2 regions of the Microbulbifer sp. JSM ZJ756 genome follow, and region 1 is predicted to be linked to the other one. Evidence: predicted binding sites of a transcription regulator. Region 1 holds the regulator's gene; the other holds the start of a gene.
What was found. The regulator sigma-54, encoded in region 1, starts transcription at its own class of promoters, with help from an activator protein. The targets are predictions, from matches to a motif close to TGGCACANNNNTTGCNNT.

Region 2: a site for sigma-54 is predicted at 2,700-2,717, ahead of galU (UTP--glucose-1-phosphate uridylyltransferase GalU). Genes of this name have one in related genera too.

The regions. Positions count from the first base shown of each region.
Region 1 is NZ_JBISER010000009.1:206,593-214,312, reverse strand. It holds gene mgtE (magnesium transporter) at 1-527, opposite strand, end outside; gene ACH6CX_RS15200 (HPr family phosphocarrier protein) at 640-909, opposite strand; gene rapZ (RNase adapter RapZ) at 937-1,797, opposite strand; gene ptsN (PTS IIA-like nitrogen regulatory protein PtsN) at 1,973-2,434, opposite strand; gene hpf (ribosome hibernation-promoting factor, HPF/YfiA family) at 2,438-2,731, opposite strand; gene ACH6CX_RS15180 (RNA polymerase factor sigma-54) at 2,959-4,434, opposite strand; gene lptB (LPS export ABC transporter ATP-binding protein) at 4,627-5,352, opposite strand; gene lptA (lipopolysaccharide transport periplasmic protein LptA) at 5,439-6,002, opposite strand; gene lptC (LPS export ABC transporter periplasmic protein LptC) at 5,989-6,555, opposite strand; gene ACH6CX_RS15160 (KdsC family phosphatase) at 6,555-7,106, opposite strand; gene ACH6CX_RS15155 (KpsF/GutQ family sugar-phosphate isomerase) at 7,150-7,720, opposite strand, start outside.
Region 2 is NZ_JBISER010000013.1:30,631-38,350, forward strand. It holds gene ACH6CX_RS17345 (sugar nucleotide-binding protein) at 1-623, shown strand, start outside; gene fabB (beta-ketoacyl-ACP synthase I) at 770-1,993, opposite strand; gene fabA (3-hydroxyacyl-[acyl-carrier-protein] dehydratase FabA) at 2,063-2,587, opposite strand; gene galU (UTP--glucose-1-phosphate uridylyltransferase GalU) at 2,895-3,737, shown strand; gene ACH6CX_RS17365 (phosphomannomutase) at 3,781-5,151, shown strand; gene ispB (octaprenyl diphosphate synthase) at 5,295-6,257, opposite strand; gene rplU (50S ribosomal protein L21) at 6,546-6,857, shown strand; gene rpmA (50S ribosomal protein L27) at 6,876-7,133, shown strand; gene cgtA (Obg family GTPase CgtA) at 7,267-7,720, shown strand, end outside.

The DNA of each region.
Region 1 (7,720 bases):
GTGGAGGGCGGCAACTGCTCGTGGCGGCGCAGGTAGCGAAACACCACGTCGAGGGTCAGGTTGGGACGCACGGAAATGGTATCCGTGTCCATCAGGCCGCCGGCGGTCTCCTCATCGAAGGCCAGCACCCGCTCGACTCGCAGGCGATCGGCCTCGGTCATGGCGGCGAGCACCTCGCCCATGACCCGCTCGGGGAGTTGCTGCAGGATATCGGCGACGTCGTCGGCGTCGAGGCCCTCCATCGCAGCGACCATTTCCTCGGTGTCCATGGTGGCGAGGATCTGGCTTTTCACCTCGTATGACAGCTCGGGCAGCACCTCGCCTTCGACCTCGGGGTCGACCAGTTTCCAGAGCACCTGGCGAATCCGGGGTGGGGAGCTTTCCAGCAGCTGGGCAATACTCTGCGGCGACAGGGTGTGCAGCATGCGCTGCACCTCGCGGCCGGTGCCACTGTCCAGGGCGGCAAACAACTCACTGAGCTGGTTCTGCGCGCGGAACTGGATTTCAGCTGGTGGCGGGTTGGACACGGCGTTTCCTTACTGCACTGAGAGGTTCGGGGTCGGGCGGCGTTCGGGGGCCGCAGGGAGGGGATTTTATGCCTATCGGTGCCGTGCTGCCAGCGGGGCAGTGGGCGCGGGATTACTCGCCCTCGCCAAAGCGGTCGTTGATCAGGGTGGTGATGGCTTCCAGTGCGGCTTCCTCATCGCCACCTGTGGCCTCCAGCTCCAGTTCCACTCCCTTGCCCGCGGCCAGTAGCATCAGTGCCATTACGCTCTTGCCGTCGACGCACTTGCCCTGGCAGTGGACGCGGATGTCAGCGGAAAACCGGGCTGAGGTCTGCGCGAACTTGCTGGCGGCGCGGGCGTGGAGGCCCAGCTTGTTGATGATGGTCAGGCGGCACTTCTGCATGGCGGTGTCGCGTTCTCCGTCTATACGTTACGGCTGCTGTTCGCGATGGCGAACCTGGATATTATCGAATTGGCCGGCAAACGTCCTGGCCAGCTGCTCAACCATGTATACGGAACGATGGCGACCGCCGGTGCAGCCGACAGCGACACAGGTATAGCTGCGGTTGCTCTGCTGGTAGGAGGGCAGCCAGCGCCCGAGGAAGCTGGTAATGTCCCGCTGCATCTCGCCGGTTTCCTCGTGGGAACGCAGGAATTCAACCACTTCCGGGTCCAGGCCGGTCTTATGGCGCAGTTCGGCAACCCAGTAGGGGTTGGGCAGGCAGCGCAGGTCAAACACCAGGTCCGCATCAACCGGTACCCCGTGCTTGAAGCCGAAAGACTGGAACAGGATCGCCATGCCAGGAGAGTCGCGCCCGACAACCCGGGTCTTAACCTGGTCGCGCAGCTGGTGCAGGCTCAGGCTGCTGGTATCGATCACCAGGTCGGCCATGCCGGCCAGCGGGGCCAGTAATTCCTTTTCCCGGTTCAGGGCTTCCAGCAGGTGGGTGCGGTTGTCGCTGAGCGGGTGCTTGCGCCGGGTTTCACTGAAACGCTGGACCAGCACGGGAGAGCGCGCGTCCAGGTATATGACGTCGCACTGGATGCCGCTTTCGCGTAATTCATCGATAACCCGGGGTGCCTGTTGCACGTCCTGCCAGAGGTTGCGGGCATCGATCCCCAGGGCCAGCCGGGCGCTCTCCACACGCGGCTGCTCCTGGACCCTGCGCACGAGCTCCGGCAGCAGGCTGGCGGGCAGGTTGTCGATACAGTTGAAGCCGACGTCTTCCAGCAGTTGCAGGGCTGAACTCTTGCCGGAGCCGGAGCGGCCGCTGATGATCACCAGGCGCATAAGTTTCGAGGTCCGTTTCGTAATGTTTGATCGACTGCCGGCCGTTTGCTACCTGCCCGGGCAAGAGCTACCGGCGGGCTCCCGGTCGCATTGGCCAATGATCCGCCATTGCGGCGTCCGGCACAACGATAACGGATGTTTGTGAAGGATCGCAGTGGGACGGCGCTGGTGTGCTTCAGGCTGCGGCAGCGCTGTCGATGGCCAGGGCGTAGAGCTCGTCGCTGGAGTCCGCCTGGCGGAGCTTCTCCCTGACCCTGCTGTCGTTAAACAGGGCGGCGATTTCCGCCAGGGTGTCCAGGTGTTCCTGCTCCGCGTTTTCCGGCACCAGCAGGGCGAATAGCAGGTCGACCGGCTGGCGGTCGGCAGCATCGAAATCGATCGCCGGCTCAGTGGTGCACAGTACACCAATGGCCTCCTGGCAGCCCGGCAGGCGGCAGTGGGGGATGGCGACACCATCCCCGATGCCGGTGGAGCCCAGCCGCTCGCGCGCGATCATCTGGTTGAAAATCGTGTCTGCGTCCAGGTGTGGATACTGCTCGGCTATCGCCTGGGCAATATTCAGCAAGAGCTTCTTTTTGCTGCTGCCCGCCACCCGGCAAAGGCTGAGGCTGGGCGAGAGTAATGCTTCCAATGTCATAGCTTAACGATGGGCTCGCAACTTCTCTTTGTGTTTTATCAGCTGGCGATCGAGCTTGTCCGTGAGGGCGTCAATTGCCGCGTACATATCATCCGCTTCCGAATCCGCAAAGATCTCCCGCCCATTGACGTGAAACAGTGCCTCGGCGCGCTGTATTTCTTTCTTTTCCATTGACAGGGTTACCTGTCCCGTCGTGATCAGGTCATTGTGGTGGGAGAGTTTATCCAGTTTTTCGAGACAATAATCGCGAAGGGCTGAAGTCACTTCCAGGTGGCGGCCACTGATGTTGACTTGCATGGAATTCTCCTGTTCGAGTGCATCGAAAGCGCGGTTTGAACCGGCAGCACCCCCTGTCAGGGCGGCAACCCTACTAGGAAGTACGCCAGATTGGAAGGATACACTCAAACTTGAGGTATTGGTTGCGGGCCGCGTGGGATTGCATGCCCGGCAAGTGGTGGTGACCGTATTTTCCGATGGGGTCAGGTTGCGCCGCTAGGGCCCGGTTGGCGGGGCCTGCAGTGGTCTCAGATCAGGCGCTTGCGCTCACTGGAAGAGGGTATGCCCATGGATTCGCGATATTTGGCGACCGTGCGGCGGGCAACCTTGATTCCCTGGTTGGCCAGCTCCTGGGTGATCTTGTTATCGGACAGGGGCTTGCGTGGCTGCTCGGCGTCGACCAGCTTGCGGATCAGTGCGCGGATCGCGGTAGACGAGGCATCCTCACCGGAATTGGTGCTGACGTGGCTGGAAAAGAAGTATTTGAGCTCAAAGACCCCGCGGGGTGTGAACATATACTTTTGCGTGGTGACCCGTGAAATAGTGGACTCGTGCATGCCCACGGTTTCAGCAATATCCGCCAGCACCATGGGTTTCATTCCCTCGGGGCCCTGCTCGAAAAAGCCCTGCTGTTTCTCGACGATGCTCGAGGCCACCTTGAGCAGGGTCTCATTGCGGCTCTGCAGGCTCTTGAGGAACCAGCGTGCCTCCTGCAGGTGATCGCGCAGGAAGTTGTTATCGGCGGAGTTGTCCGCGCGTTTGATCATGGAGGCATAACCGGCATGGATGCGCAGGCGCGGGGTGGTTTCCGGGTTCAGCTCCACCTGCCAGCGTTGCTGGCGCCGGGTTACGATCACATCCGGTACGACATATTGCGGCTCATCGCTGCCAAAGGCCTCGCCCGGGTGCGGGTTGAGTGACTGGATCAGCCGCATCACTTCACCCAGTTGGGCCTCATTCAGCCGGGTGCGGCGCCCCAGCTGGCGAAAGTCGCGTTTACCCAGCAGGTCCAGGTGCAAGTCGACGATGGCCTGGGCCTCGGCGAGCCAGGGGGTCTCGGCGGGCATCTGCAGCAGCTGCAGCAGCAGGGACTCGCGCAGGTCGCGCGCCGCACATCCGGCGGGCTCAAACTGCTGGATGGTTTTCAGGACCGCCAGGATTTCATCCTCACCGACCTCCAGCGCCTCGGCCAGCTCCGCCAGTGGCGACTGCAGGAAGCCCCGGGTATCGATCGCGTCGATCAGGGTTTCAGCAATCAGTTTGTCGTGCCGGGAGAGTGGGGTGAGGTTCAGCTGCCACAGCAGGTGGTCGTGGAGGCTTTCGGAGGTGGCATTGCGCTGCTCCAGCAGGTTGTCCTCGCCGGTCGGGCCGCTGTAGCTGCCACCGCTGTAGATGTCATCCCAGTGGGTATCGACCGGCAGGTCGTCGGGAATGTCGTTGTTCCATTCGCTCTCGCTCGCGGCATCTGTACCGGATTCGCTGGCGCTGGCCGTGCGGTCATCGGGCCCGGGGGTCGGGTGATCCTCGCCCTTGGCCTCATCCGCGGAGGCTTCATGTTCGCCATGCTCCCCGGTATCGGTCTCCAGCAGCGGGTTGCTGTCCAGGGCCGACTGGACCTCCTGTTGCAGGTCGAGCGTCGACAGTTGCAGGAGGCGAATCGCCTGCTGCAGCTGCGGGGTCATCGTCAGCTGGGTGCCGAGCTTGAGCTGGAGGGATTGCTTCATACAGGGTAGAGAACCGCTAGAACGAAATATTCTTCCGAATTTCGATAAGGCGGCAGACTAACCTGCTGTGGGCGCGATTACAAGCAATAAGTGTGCCGAAAATGATGACCGTATTGCCTCCGCCGGCGATGGAGGTGACAGATATGCAGATTGCCCCCTCTGCCTAGGACGGTTTTCGGCGCCCGGTCCGCATCAGATGGTGAATTCGTGGCCCAGGTAAACCTCGCGTACCTGCTGGTTGGAGAGCACCTCATCCGGTGCGCCGGCGGCGATGATGTGGCCTTCGCTGACGATATAGGCGGTCTCACAAATGGACAGGGTCTCGCGCACGTTGTGGTCAGTGATCAGGACGCCAATGCCACGCTGGCGCAGGTGCTGGATGATCTGCTTGATATCGTTGACCGAAATGGGATCGACGCCGGCAAAGGGTTCGTCGAGCAGGACGAATGCCGGATCGGTGGCCAGGGCTCGCGCAATCTCCACCCGGCGTCGCTCGCCGCCGGACAGGGACATGCCCAGGCTGCCGGAGATATGGGTGATATTGAATTCGTTCAGCAGCTCATCGGCCCGCTCCTGCCGCTGCGCCCGGGTAAGGTCCTTGCGGGTCTCGAGGATGGCGAGAATGTTGTCGCGGACGCTGAGGCGGCGAAATACCGAGGCCTCCTGCGGCAGGTAGCCGATGCCCTTGCGGGCCCGGCCGTGCATGGATAACCGCGTGATGTCTTCTTCATCGATCAGCACCTGGCCCGCGTCCGCGCGCACCAGGCCGGCGATCATGTAGAAGCAGGTGGTTTTGCCGGCCCCATTGGGGCCCAGCAGGCCCACGACCTGGCCGCTCGATACGCTGACGGATACGTCCCGTACGACTTTGCGCTTCTTGTACTGTTTGGCGAGGTGTAACGCCTGTAGCGTTGGCATACTGAATTCCTGCTGGGCGCGAGATGCCGTGGCGGCATCCCGCGCTGGATCTGGGGATTGCGAGGCGCGGCCCCGGTGGGAAGGGGTTACTGGCCTTCCGTCGAATCCTTGTTATCTTCTGCGCTGTCGGCCGGGGCTGTCCCTTCGGGCTTGCGCTCCGGTTTCCAGATCATCTCGACCCGGCCGTCGCCAGATTGGCCCTGGGCCTGCATTTTTTCGCTGTTGAGGTCATAGTCGATCCGCTCTGCGGCCAGGGTGTTGCCGTCACGGTCCACGTGGGCGTTGCCAGTCAGCTGCAGTTCGTCGGAGTTGACCTTGAACTCGATGCGGCGCGCGCGGGCCTTGACCAGGTTCTGGCTCTGTTGCATCTGTTGCTGGAAGTGGGCCGGATTGCCGGTGGCGATGACGCGGCGGATCTCCCCTTCCGGGTTGCCGTGTACTTCCACGCGATCGGCGCGGATCTGCAGCGAGCCCTGGGTGATGACCACGTTGCCGCTGTAGACCGACAGGTTCTTGCCGCGGTTGGCTTCCAGTTTCTGCGCATTGACCTTGACCGGCTGTTGGCGGTCGGCCGGCAGTGCTGTGGCGTGCATTCCCGGCAGCAGTAGCGTAGTAGCTGCCAGGGCGCACAGGAAGTTATTGAGTTTCATAGGTGCTTTCCACCTCGGAGAGTATCTCTACCCGGTCTTGTTTCAGGAAGGCGCGCAGGCCTTTTCCCTGCGTCCGGTTCGGGCCGGCGGCAATAGTAACAAGTTTGTCTGTTTCCGCGTATTCCTGGCGGGGCTTGATGGTGATTTTCTCGGTATCCAGTACGATGCCGCCGGGCTCCGGGAGTTCATTGATATGCACGTCGCCACGCAGGACCACCCGTTCGCCATTGTTAAAGGCCACCCCGGTCCGTGACTCCGTGCGCCACTTGGGTTGGTCTCCCTGGAAAAACAGGATGCGTGGCTCCTTCAGGTTGGCGCGGTCACTGCGGGCATACTGGAAGAAAGTAATCCGCTCCGCGTCCACCCGATAGGCCAGGTTGCCCTCCAGGTTAAAGTGGCGTGTGCGTGCATCGCGGATCACCAGGTCCGGGGCGCGTTTGTGCTGTTTCGGGGTCGGGCGCTTGCCCAGCAGCTCCGGGGGTGGGCTCTCGGCGAACCAGGCGGCGACGCTGATCAGGGCCACGATCACAAACAGGGGGAGCCAGGTCCGCATCAGCACTCCCCGATATACGGTGCCAACGCGGCGGCGAAGGTGCCCTGGACATGCATAATGCGGTCGCAGACCTCGCGTACTGCGCCTTCACCGCCGCGGCTGCTGGTGACCCAGATCGCCCGCTCACGCACCGGTGATGCGGCATTGGGGACCGAGATGGGGCAGCCGATGCGAGTCATTACCAGCAGGTCCGGGTAATCATCACCGACATAGGCAATGTCCTCCAGTCGGCAGCTGTCCCCGTCGAGCAGCTCCTGCAGGGCGGCAAACTTGTCTTCGCGACCCTGGATCAGTTTGTGGATGCCCAGGTCGTGGGCCCGGCGCTCCACCACACTGCTGCGACGCCCGGTAATGATTGCCACCTGGACGCCGGACTTTTGCAGCATCTTGATGCCGTGGCCATCCAGCGTATTGAAGGTTTTCAGTTCATTGCCGCTGTTGTCGAAATACAGGCGGCCATCGGTGAGGACGCCATCGACGTCCAGGACCAGCCAGCGCACCTGCGCCAGTTTGCGGTCGATTTTCTCTTGCTGCTTTTCGCTGGAGCTCACAGTTTCTTGTCCTTCTCTCATTCAGTCGCAGGCAGTCGTGGGATCAGATTACGCCGGCGCGCAGTATATCGTGCATATGCAGCAGGCCGATGGGGTGGCGGGCGCTGTCTTCCACCACCAGCGCGGTGATCTTGTTATCTTCCATTATCCGCAGTGCCTCGGCGGCGAGGGTGTCGGCGGAGACTGTTTTCGGGCGCCGGCTCATGACCACGTCCATGGTGGCCTTGTCCAGTTCCACTTTCTGGTCGATTACCCGGCGCAGGTCGCCATCAGTAAATACGCCCAGCAGGGTGCCCTTGTTATCCACCACCGTGGTCATGCCGAAGCCCTTGCTGGTCATTTCCAGCAGGGCCTTGGATAGCGGGGTTTCCGGCGAGACCCGGGGCAGCTCCTCGCCGGCATGCATTACATCTTCTACTTTCAGCAGCAGTCGCCGGCCCAGCGCGCCGCCCGGGTGGGAGAAGGCGAAGTCCTCGGCGGTAAAGCCGCGCGCCTCCAGAAGGGCCACGGCCAGGGCGTCGCCCATCACCAGGGTGACGGTGGTTGAGGAGGTGGGAGCCAGGTTGAGCGGGCAGGCCTCGGTCTCCACCGAGATGTCCAGGTTGACTTCAGCG
Region 2 (7,720 bases), on a different contig from region 1:
GTGAACTCGCCCGACGCGATGACTACAGCCACCTGGTGCATATCTCCTCTTACCGGGTTTTCGCCGGGGGTGCGCGCAAACGCTACGACGAGGACGATGAGCCCAATGCCGAGTCCGCCAGCGGCCGCCAGTGGCTGGCCTGCGAGCAGGCCCTGGCCGGTAGCGACAACCTCACGGTGCTGCGTTTCGGCTGGATGGTCGATCGCAGTGAAAATGCGCTGCTGGCGCGTGTGCTGCAAGCGCTGCTGGAGAACCGCACCATCGCCGTGGACGATGAGAGTCGCGGCAGCCCGGTGACGATCGCGGACCTGGTGCGGGTGGTGGTGGCGGTCGCCCAGCAGCTGGCCAGCGGCGCGCCGCGCTCCGGTGTCTACCACTATGGTGCTGCCGACAGTTGCACGGCGCTGGAATTCGCCCGCGAGGCGGTCGAGCGGGCCCAGTCGTTCCTCGACGAGGGCAGTGCGATCGAGCCGGAGCCCCTGGCGGAACCGGTGGGTAACCGCAGCGCGGTGCTCGCCTGCAGCAGCCTGCGGGACGTATTTGGTATCCAGCAGCGCAGCTGGAGGCAGGGACTTACCCGGCAGGTAGAGCTGTGGCTCGAAAGGCTCGGCAGCGGTCGCTGAGACACGGCGTGGCCACCCCCTTGCTTAAATCATGAAGGGGCGCGGCGGGGGCCGGCGGGTAGCCGGTTATCCATGGCACAAAAAAAGGGCGATCCATCCGGATCGCCCTTTTTATTTGCGCTGGCGGGCTCTCGCCCGCCCATCGCTCACACTTTGTCGAACACCAGGCTGGCGTTGGTACCACCAAAACCGAAGCTGTTGGACAGCACGCGGCGCAGTTCAGTCTTGCGCAGCTCGGTGACCAGGTCCATGCCCTCGGCCTGCTCATCACGGTTCTCCACGTTGGCGGAGGCGGTGATAAAGCCTTCCTGCATCATCAGCAGGCAGTAGATTGCCTCGTGCACACCGGCAGCGCCCAGGGAGTGACCGGTCAGGGACTTGGTGGAGGAGAAAGCCGGGGCCTGCTCGCCAAACACCTCGCGCATAGCGCGCAGCTCGGCCACGTCGCCCACCGGGGTCGAGGTGCCGTGGGTGTTGATGTAATCCACGCTGCCCTCCAGCCCATTGCCATCCATGCCGGCCAGGGCCTGTTGCATGCAGCGTACTGCGCCTTCACCGCTGGGGGCCACCATGTCGTAACCGTCTGAGGTGGCGCCATAGCCGGTCAGCTCAGCATAAATGGTGGCGCCGCGGGCCTTCGCGTGCTCCATCTCCTCCAGTACCAGGCAACCGCCGCCGCCGGCAATTACAAAACCGTCGCGGTCGGCGTCATAGGGGCGTGAGGCGCGCTCGGGGGTGTCGTTGTACTTGCTCGACAGGGCACCCATGGCATCGAACAGGTGCGTCAGGCTCCAGGCCAGTTCCTCGCCGCCGCCGGCAAAGACAATGTCCTGCTTGCCCATCTGGATAAGCTCGGCACCGTTGCCGATACAGTGTGCGCTGGTGGCACAGGCGGACGAGATGCTGTAATTCACGCCCTTGATCTTGAACGGCGTGGCCAGGCAGGCCGACACGGTGCTGCCCATTACCTGCGGCACCCGGAAGGCACCGACGCGGCGCACGCCTTTCTCCTTCAGGGTTTGCGCGGCATCGATAATGGCTGCGGTGGAGGTGCCGCCAGAGCCCATCACCAGGCCGGTGCGGGGGTTGGAGATATCGCTCTCCTCCAGGCCCGAGGTGCGGATGGCCTCCTGCATGGCGATATAGGCATAGGCCGCGGAGTCGCCCATGAAGCGCAGGTGCTTGCGGTCGATATGGTCCCTGAAATCGATCTCCACCGGGCCCGCAACCTGGCTGCGCAGCCCCAGTTCGCGATACTCCTCGTTGGCACGAATGCCGCTGCGGCCCGCTTTCAGTGAGGCGGACACGGACTCCAGGTCCGTGCCGATACAGGAAGTGATACCGAGTCCGGTGATGGCTACCCGTCGCATAAGTGGTCTCCAGTAAAGCTTTCCGGCAGTTTACGTTGTTATTGTGCCCGGAGTTTGGTTCCGGCCGGACTAAAAGTTGTCCGTACGGGTGAACAGGCCTACACGCAGGTCTTTGGCGGTGTAGATCTCGCGGCCGTCGACCGCTACCGAGCCGTCACCGATGCCCATTACCAGCTTGCGCTCTACCAGGCGGCTCAGCTGGATATGATAGGTGACCTTCTTGGCGGTGGGTAAGATCTGGCCGGTGAACTTCACCTCGCCGCAGCCCAGTGCACGGCCGCGGCCGGGATTGCCTTTCCAGGCCAGGAAGTAGCCGAGCAGCTGCCACATGGCGTCGAGGCCGAGGCAGCCTGGCATCACCGGGTCGCCGGGGAAGTGGCAGTCGAAAAACCACAGGTCCGGGTGGATGTCGAGCTCGGCAATCAGCTCGCCCTTGCCGTAGGCGCCGCCGTCCTTGGAGATATGGGTGATGCGGTCAAGCATCAGCATGTTGGGTGCAGGCAGCTGGGCGTTGCCCGGGCCAAACATCTCACCGCGCGAGCAGGCCAGCAATTCTTCACGGGAATAGCTGCTTTTCTGAACGAAATTACTCATTTTGTCCCCGTTTATTGGGTGTTCACGCCACAAAGACTGGGCGTTTTTGCAAGAGCGGGCATTCTAAAGTCTGGGGAAATGTTGTCCAGTCAGTCAGCGGCCTTTTTGTGACTGGCACGGGCCTTGCTGACTAAATCACAGGGTACAAACGCCGCAAATGCCCCGCTCAATAGTCGTACCTGTACCAGTTGGCGGCAGCGGCGGTGTGCGGGTGATCTGCTTCACAGTTCTGTGGTAACTTTCCAGTCCGCGCGGGCCCCGGGGCCCGCCATGAGAACAAGAAGTGCCAGAAAATGTTGGGGTCCAGATGCTGAAGAAATGTCTCTTTCCGGTAGCCGGTTACGGTACCCGCTTCCTGCCCGCCACCAAGGCAATGCCCAAGGAGATGCTGCCGCTGGTCAATAAACCGCTGGTGCAATACGGCGTGGAGGAGGCGATTGAGGCGGGCCTGACCGAGATCGGTTTCGTGACCGGCAGGGGCAAGCGGGCCATAGAGGATCACTTCGATACCAATTTCGAGCTTGAGTCCCAGATCGCCGGTACCGGCAAGGAGCGCTATCTGGACTCGGTGCGCAACGTCATTGACCGGGCCAGTTTCTCCTACACCCGCCAGGGTGAGATGCGCGGCCTCGGCGACGCTATCCTGCAGGGCGAGCGACTGATCGGCGATGCCGCCTTCGGTGTGGTGCTGGCCGATGACCTGTGCCTGAATGAGGAGCTGGGGGTGCTGGGCCAGATGGTGCAGCTCTACCAGCAGTTCCGCTGCAGCATCGTGGCAGTGGAAGAGGTGCCGCAGGACCAGATTCACAAGTTCGGTGTGATCGCCGGCAATGAGATCAAGCCCGGCCTGTACCAGGTCACCGATATGGTGGAAAAACCTGCCGCCGAGGATGCCCCAAGCAATATGGCCATTATTGGCCGCTATATCCTCACCCCGGATATCTTCGACCTCCTGCGCGAGACACCCCCGGGTAAAAATGGCGAGGTGCAGATTACCGACGCGCTACTGGCCCAGGCCCAGCGCGGTTGTGTGCTGGCCTACCGCTTCAGGGGGCGCCGTTTCGATTGTGGCTCCGTCGACGGGTTTGTCGAGGCCACCAACCACGTCTACCAGAATATCTACCTGCCCGGCCAGGCGGGCGGGAACTGAGAACAAAACAACCAATCAGCGTAACCAGGAAACACTGTTACCCATGACCGAACTGACCTGTTTCAAGGCCTATGACCTGCGGGGCCGCGTGCCCGACGAACTGAATGTGGATATTGCCTACCGGGTGGGCCGCGCCTTTGCGCAATTCCTTGACGCCCGGCGCGTGGTGGTCGGGCACGATATCCGGCTGACCAGTGGCGAGCTGACCGACGCCCTCGCCAATGGGCTGCGCGATGCCGGTGCGGACGTCTTCCATATTGGTGAGTGCGGTACTGAGGAAATCTATTTCGCGACCTTCCACGGGGATTTCGATGGCGGTATCTGTGTCACCGCCAGCCACAACCCGATGGATTACAACGGCATGAAGTTTGTGCGCTCGGGCAGCCGTCCCATCAGTGGCGATACCGGCCTGAAGGATATCAAGCGCCTGGCGGAAGAGAACGACTTCCCGCCGGTGGGCAAGCGTGGCGAGCTGCAGCCTTACGATCACCGTGCCGATTTCGTCAATCACCTGCTGGGCTATGTCGACACCGCTGAGCTGAAGCCGCTCAAGCTGGTGGTCAATGCCGGCAACGGCGGTGCCGGTGCTGTAGTGGATGCACTGGCGCCGCACCTGCCGCTTGAATTTGTACGTGTCCATCACGAGCCCGATGGGACTTTCCCCAATGGCATTCCCAACCCGATCCTGCCCGAGAACCGGGAGTCCACCTCCCGCGCGGTGAAGGAGAGTGGCGCTGATTTCGGTATTGCCTGGGATGGCGATTTCGACCGCTGTTTCTTCTTCGATGAGAACGGTGAGTTCATTGAGGGTTATTACGTAGTGGGCCTGCTGGCAGAGGCCTTCCTGCTCAAGGACGGCCGGACTGCTGCCGGTGGCGAGAAGACCAGGATCGTGCATGACCCGCGCCTGACCTGGAACACCGAAGATATCGTCGCTGCGGCCGGCGGCGAGCCGGTGCAGAGCAAGACCGGCCATGCGTTTATCAAGGAGCGCATGCGCAAGGAGGACGCCATCTACGGTGGCGAAATGAGCGCGCACCACTATTTCCGCGATTTCGCCTACTGCGACAGCGGCATGATCCCGTGGCTGCTGGTGGCCGAGCTGGTGAGCCGCAGCGGCAAGTCGCTGTCACAGCTGGTGGGCGAGCGCATGGCGGCCTTCCCCTGTTCCGGTGAAATCAACTCCAAGGTCGAGGACCCGGCGGCGCTGCTGGAAAAGGCCGAGGCGCAGTACGGGCCCGGCGCGGAGAGTGTGGAGCACGTGGACGGCCTGAGCGTGGCGTTTGCCGACTGGCGCTTCAACCTGCGCATGTCCAATACCGAGCCGGTGGTGCGCCTGAACGTCGAATCCCGTGGGGACGAGGCATTGATGAAGGAAAAGACCGCGGAGCTGCTGCAGCTGATCCGCGGTTGATCGGCATCCGGCAGTAGCGGTAGGGGCGAACCTTGTGTTCGCCCTTTCTGTTTGGGGTGTATTAAGGGCCTTTCTCCGCCCGCCCCTCGCCGATACCGGCCTGGTGCCGGGCTAACACTGGGTTCGCACCAGCGGGCCAGGTGTCAGACAGTGCGTTCCACGGCAAAGCTCGCGAGCTGCTGCAGCGCGGTTTTCTGCTCGCTTTCGGGAAGGATGGCCAGCTGGTCCCGCGCGTCATCCACCGCCGCCCGTGCACGCTCCATGGTGTAATCCAGCGCGCCGCACTCCTCGATGGCCGCGACGATTTCTCCCAGTTTGTCCGCGCTGCGTTGTTCGATGGCCCCGCGTACCAGCGCCGCCTGGGCTTCGGTGCCCCGGGCCATGGTGTAAATCAGGGGCAGGGTCGGCTTGCCCTCGGCCAGGTCGTCACCGACATTCTTGCCCAGCTCTTCGGCATCGCCGCGGTAATCCAGGGCGTCGTCCACCAGCTGGAAGGCCAGGCCCAGGTGGCGGCCGTACAGTTTCAGGGCCTTTCGCTCCTCCGGGGTGCAGCCGGCCAGCACCGCCGCCGTCTCGCAGGCGGCCTCGAACAGGGCCCCGGTTTTCTTGTGGATCACCGCCAGGTAGTTCTCCTCGCTGACCGCGGGATCGCCGGCATTGACCAGCTGCTGCACCTCGCCCTCGGCGATGGTGTTGGTGGTCTCCGACAGGATCGCCATGATGTCCATGTCTTCCAGGGCCACCATCATCTGGAAGGCGCGGGAGTAGAGGAAGTCGCCTACCAGTACCGCCGGCGCATTGCCCCACCTGGCATTGGCGGTCAGGCGGCCACGGCGCCGCTCCGAGGTGTCCACCACGTCGTCGTGCAACAGGGTGGCGGTGTGGATGAACTCGATGATGGTGGCCAGGTCGATATGCCGGTCGTCGCGATAGCCCGCGGCCCGGGCACACAGCAGCACCAGCAGCGGCCGCAGGCGCTTGCCCCCGGCTTCAACCAGGTAGTGGCCGATATTCTCCACCAGCGGGACATCGGAGTGCAGCTGGTCGAGGATACGCTGGTTGACGGCGGCGAAATCATCGGCGGCGACCCGGTGGAAAGGCAACATGCAAGGCTTCCTTATACTGCTTTATGGGAATGGCTGTTCAGCACATGGTTGCGCCGGCCGGTAAGGCCGGGAGGCCGCCAGCGGGCAAGAGGGCAGCTATTGTATCAATGTCGCGAATTGATTAGAATCTGCGCCCCGCTTTGGCTGGCTCCCGTGGCCGGCAGTGGGACCAAGGTTTATTCGGTATTGAATATACGGCGCAAGCTCCCGAAATGCGGCGTTGTGACTGTCCGGTTTCCGGCATCCCGACCGCTGCTTCGTGTCGTCCATCTCGGAGCATAAAGAGATATGTACGCAGTTTTTGAGAGCGGTGGTAAGCAGCACCGCGTAGAAGAGGGCGAAGTCCTTCGCCTGGAGAAGCTGGAAGTCGCCACCGGCGAATCCATCGATTTTGACAAGGTGCTGATGGTTGTCGACGGTGACAACGTGAACATCGGCGCTCCGCTGGTCAATGGCGCGAAAGTAACGGCTGAAGTGATCAACCACGCCCGTGGCGAGAAGGTCCGGATCATCAAATTCCGCCGTCGCAAGCACTCCATGACCCGTCAGGGCCACCGTCAGTGGTACACCGAAGTTAAAATCACTGGCATCAAGGCATAAGCAGAGGAGTAACGACTCATGGCACACAAGAAAGCTGGCGGTAGTACGCGCAATGGTCGCGATTCCGAAAGTAAACGCCTGGGCGTGAAGCGCTTTGGCGGTCAGTCTGTAGCGGCTGGCAACATCATCGTGCGTCAGCGCGGCACCAAGTTCCACGCTGGCGTCAACGTTGGCATGGGCAAGGACCACACCCTGTTCGCGACCGCGGACGGCGTTGTGAAGTTCGAGGTGAAGGGCCCCAGCAACCGCAAGTACGTTTCCATCGAAACTGCTTAATCCGGTTGCCTGACCCGATCCGAAAGCCCCGCCCCCGAGCGGGGCTTTTTCGTTGTGCGGCGTGGCCGCGAGACCCCACTGCGCAGGTTAAACTGCGTTAGAGAACAGCAACCGCTGCGGCGGTGGAGAGATCATGAAATTTGTCGATGAGGCGCCCATCTACGTCAAGGCAGGCAACGGTGGCAACGGCTGCCTGAGCTTTCGCCGGGAGAAGTTCGTCGAGAAGGGCGGTCCGGACGGCGGTGACGGTGGAGACGGCGGCTCTGTCTACCTGGAGGCGGACGAGTCCCTCAATACCCTGGTGGATTACCGTTACCAGCCACGCTATAGCGCCGGCAGCGGTGAGCAGGGGCGCGGCCGCAACTGTACCGGTGCCAAGGGCGAGGACCTGGTGCTCAAGGTGCCGGTAGGGACAACCATCATCGATACCGAGACCGGCGAGACCCTCGGCGACATGACCGCAGCCGGTGAGCGCCTGCTGGTGGCCCAGGGCGGTTTTCACGGCCTGGGCAATACCCGTTTCAAGTCCAGCACCAACCGGGCGCCGCGCCAGACCACCAAGGGGACACCTGGCGAGGAGCGCCAGC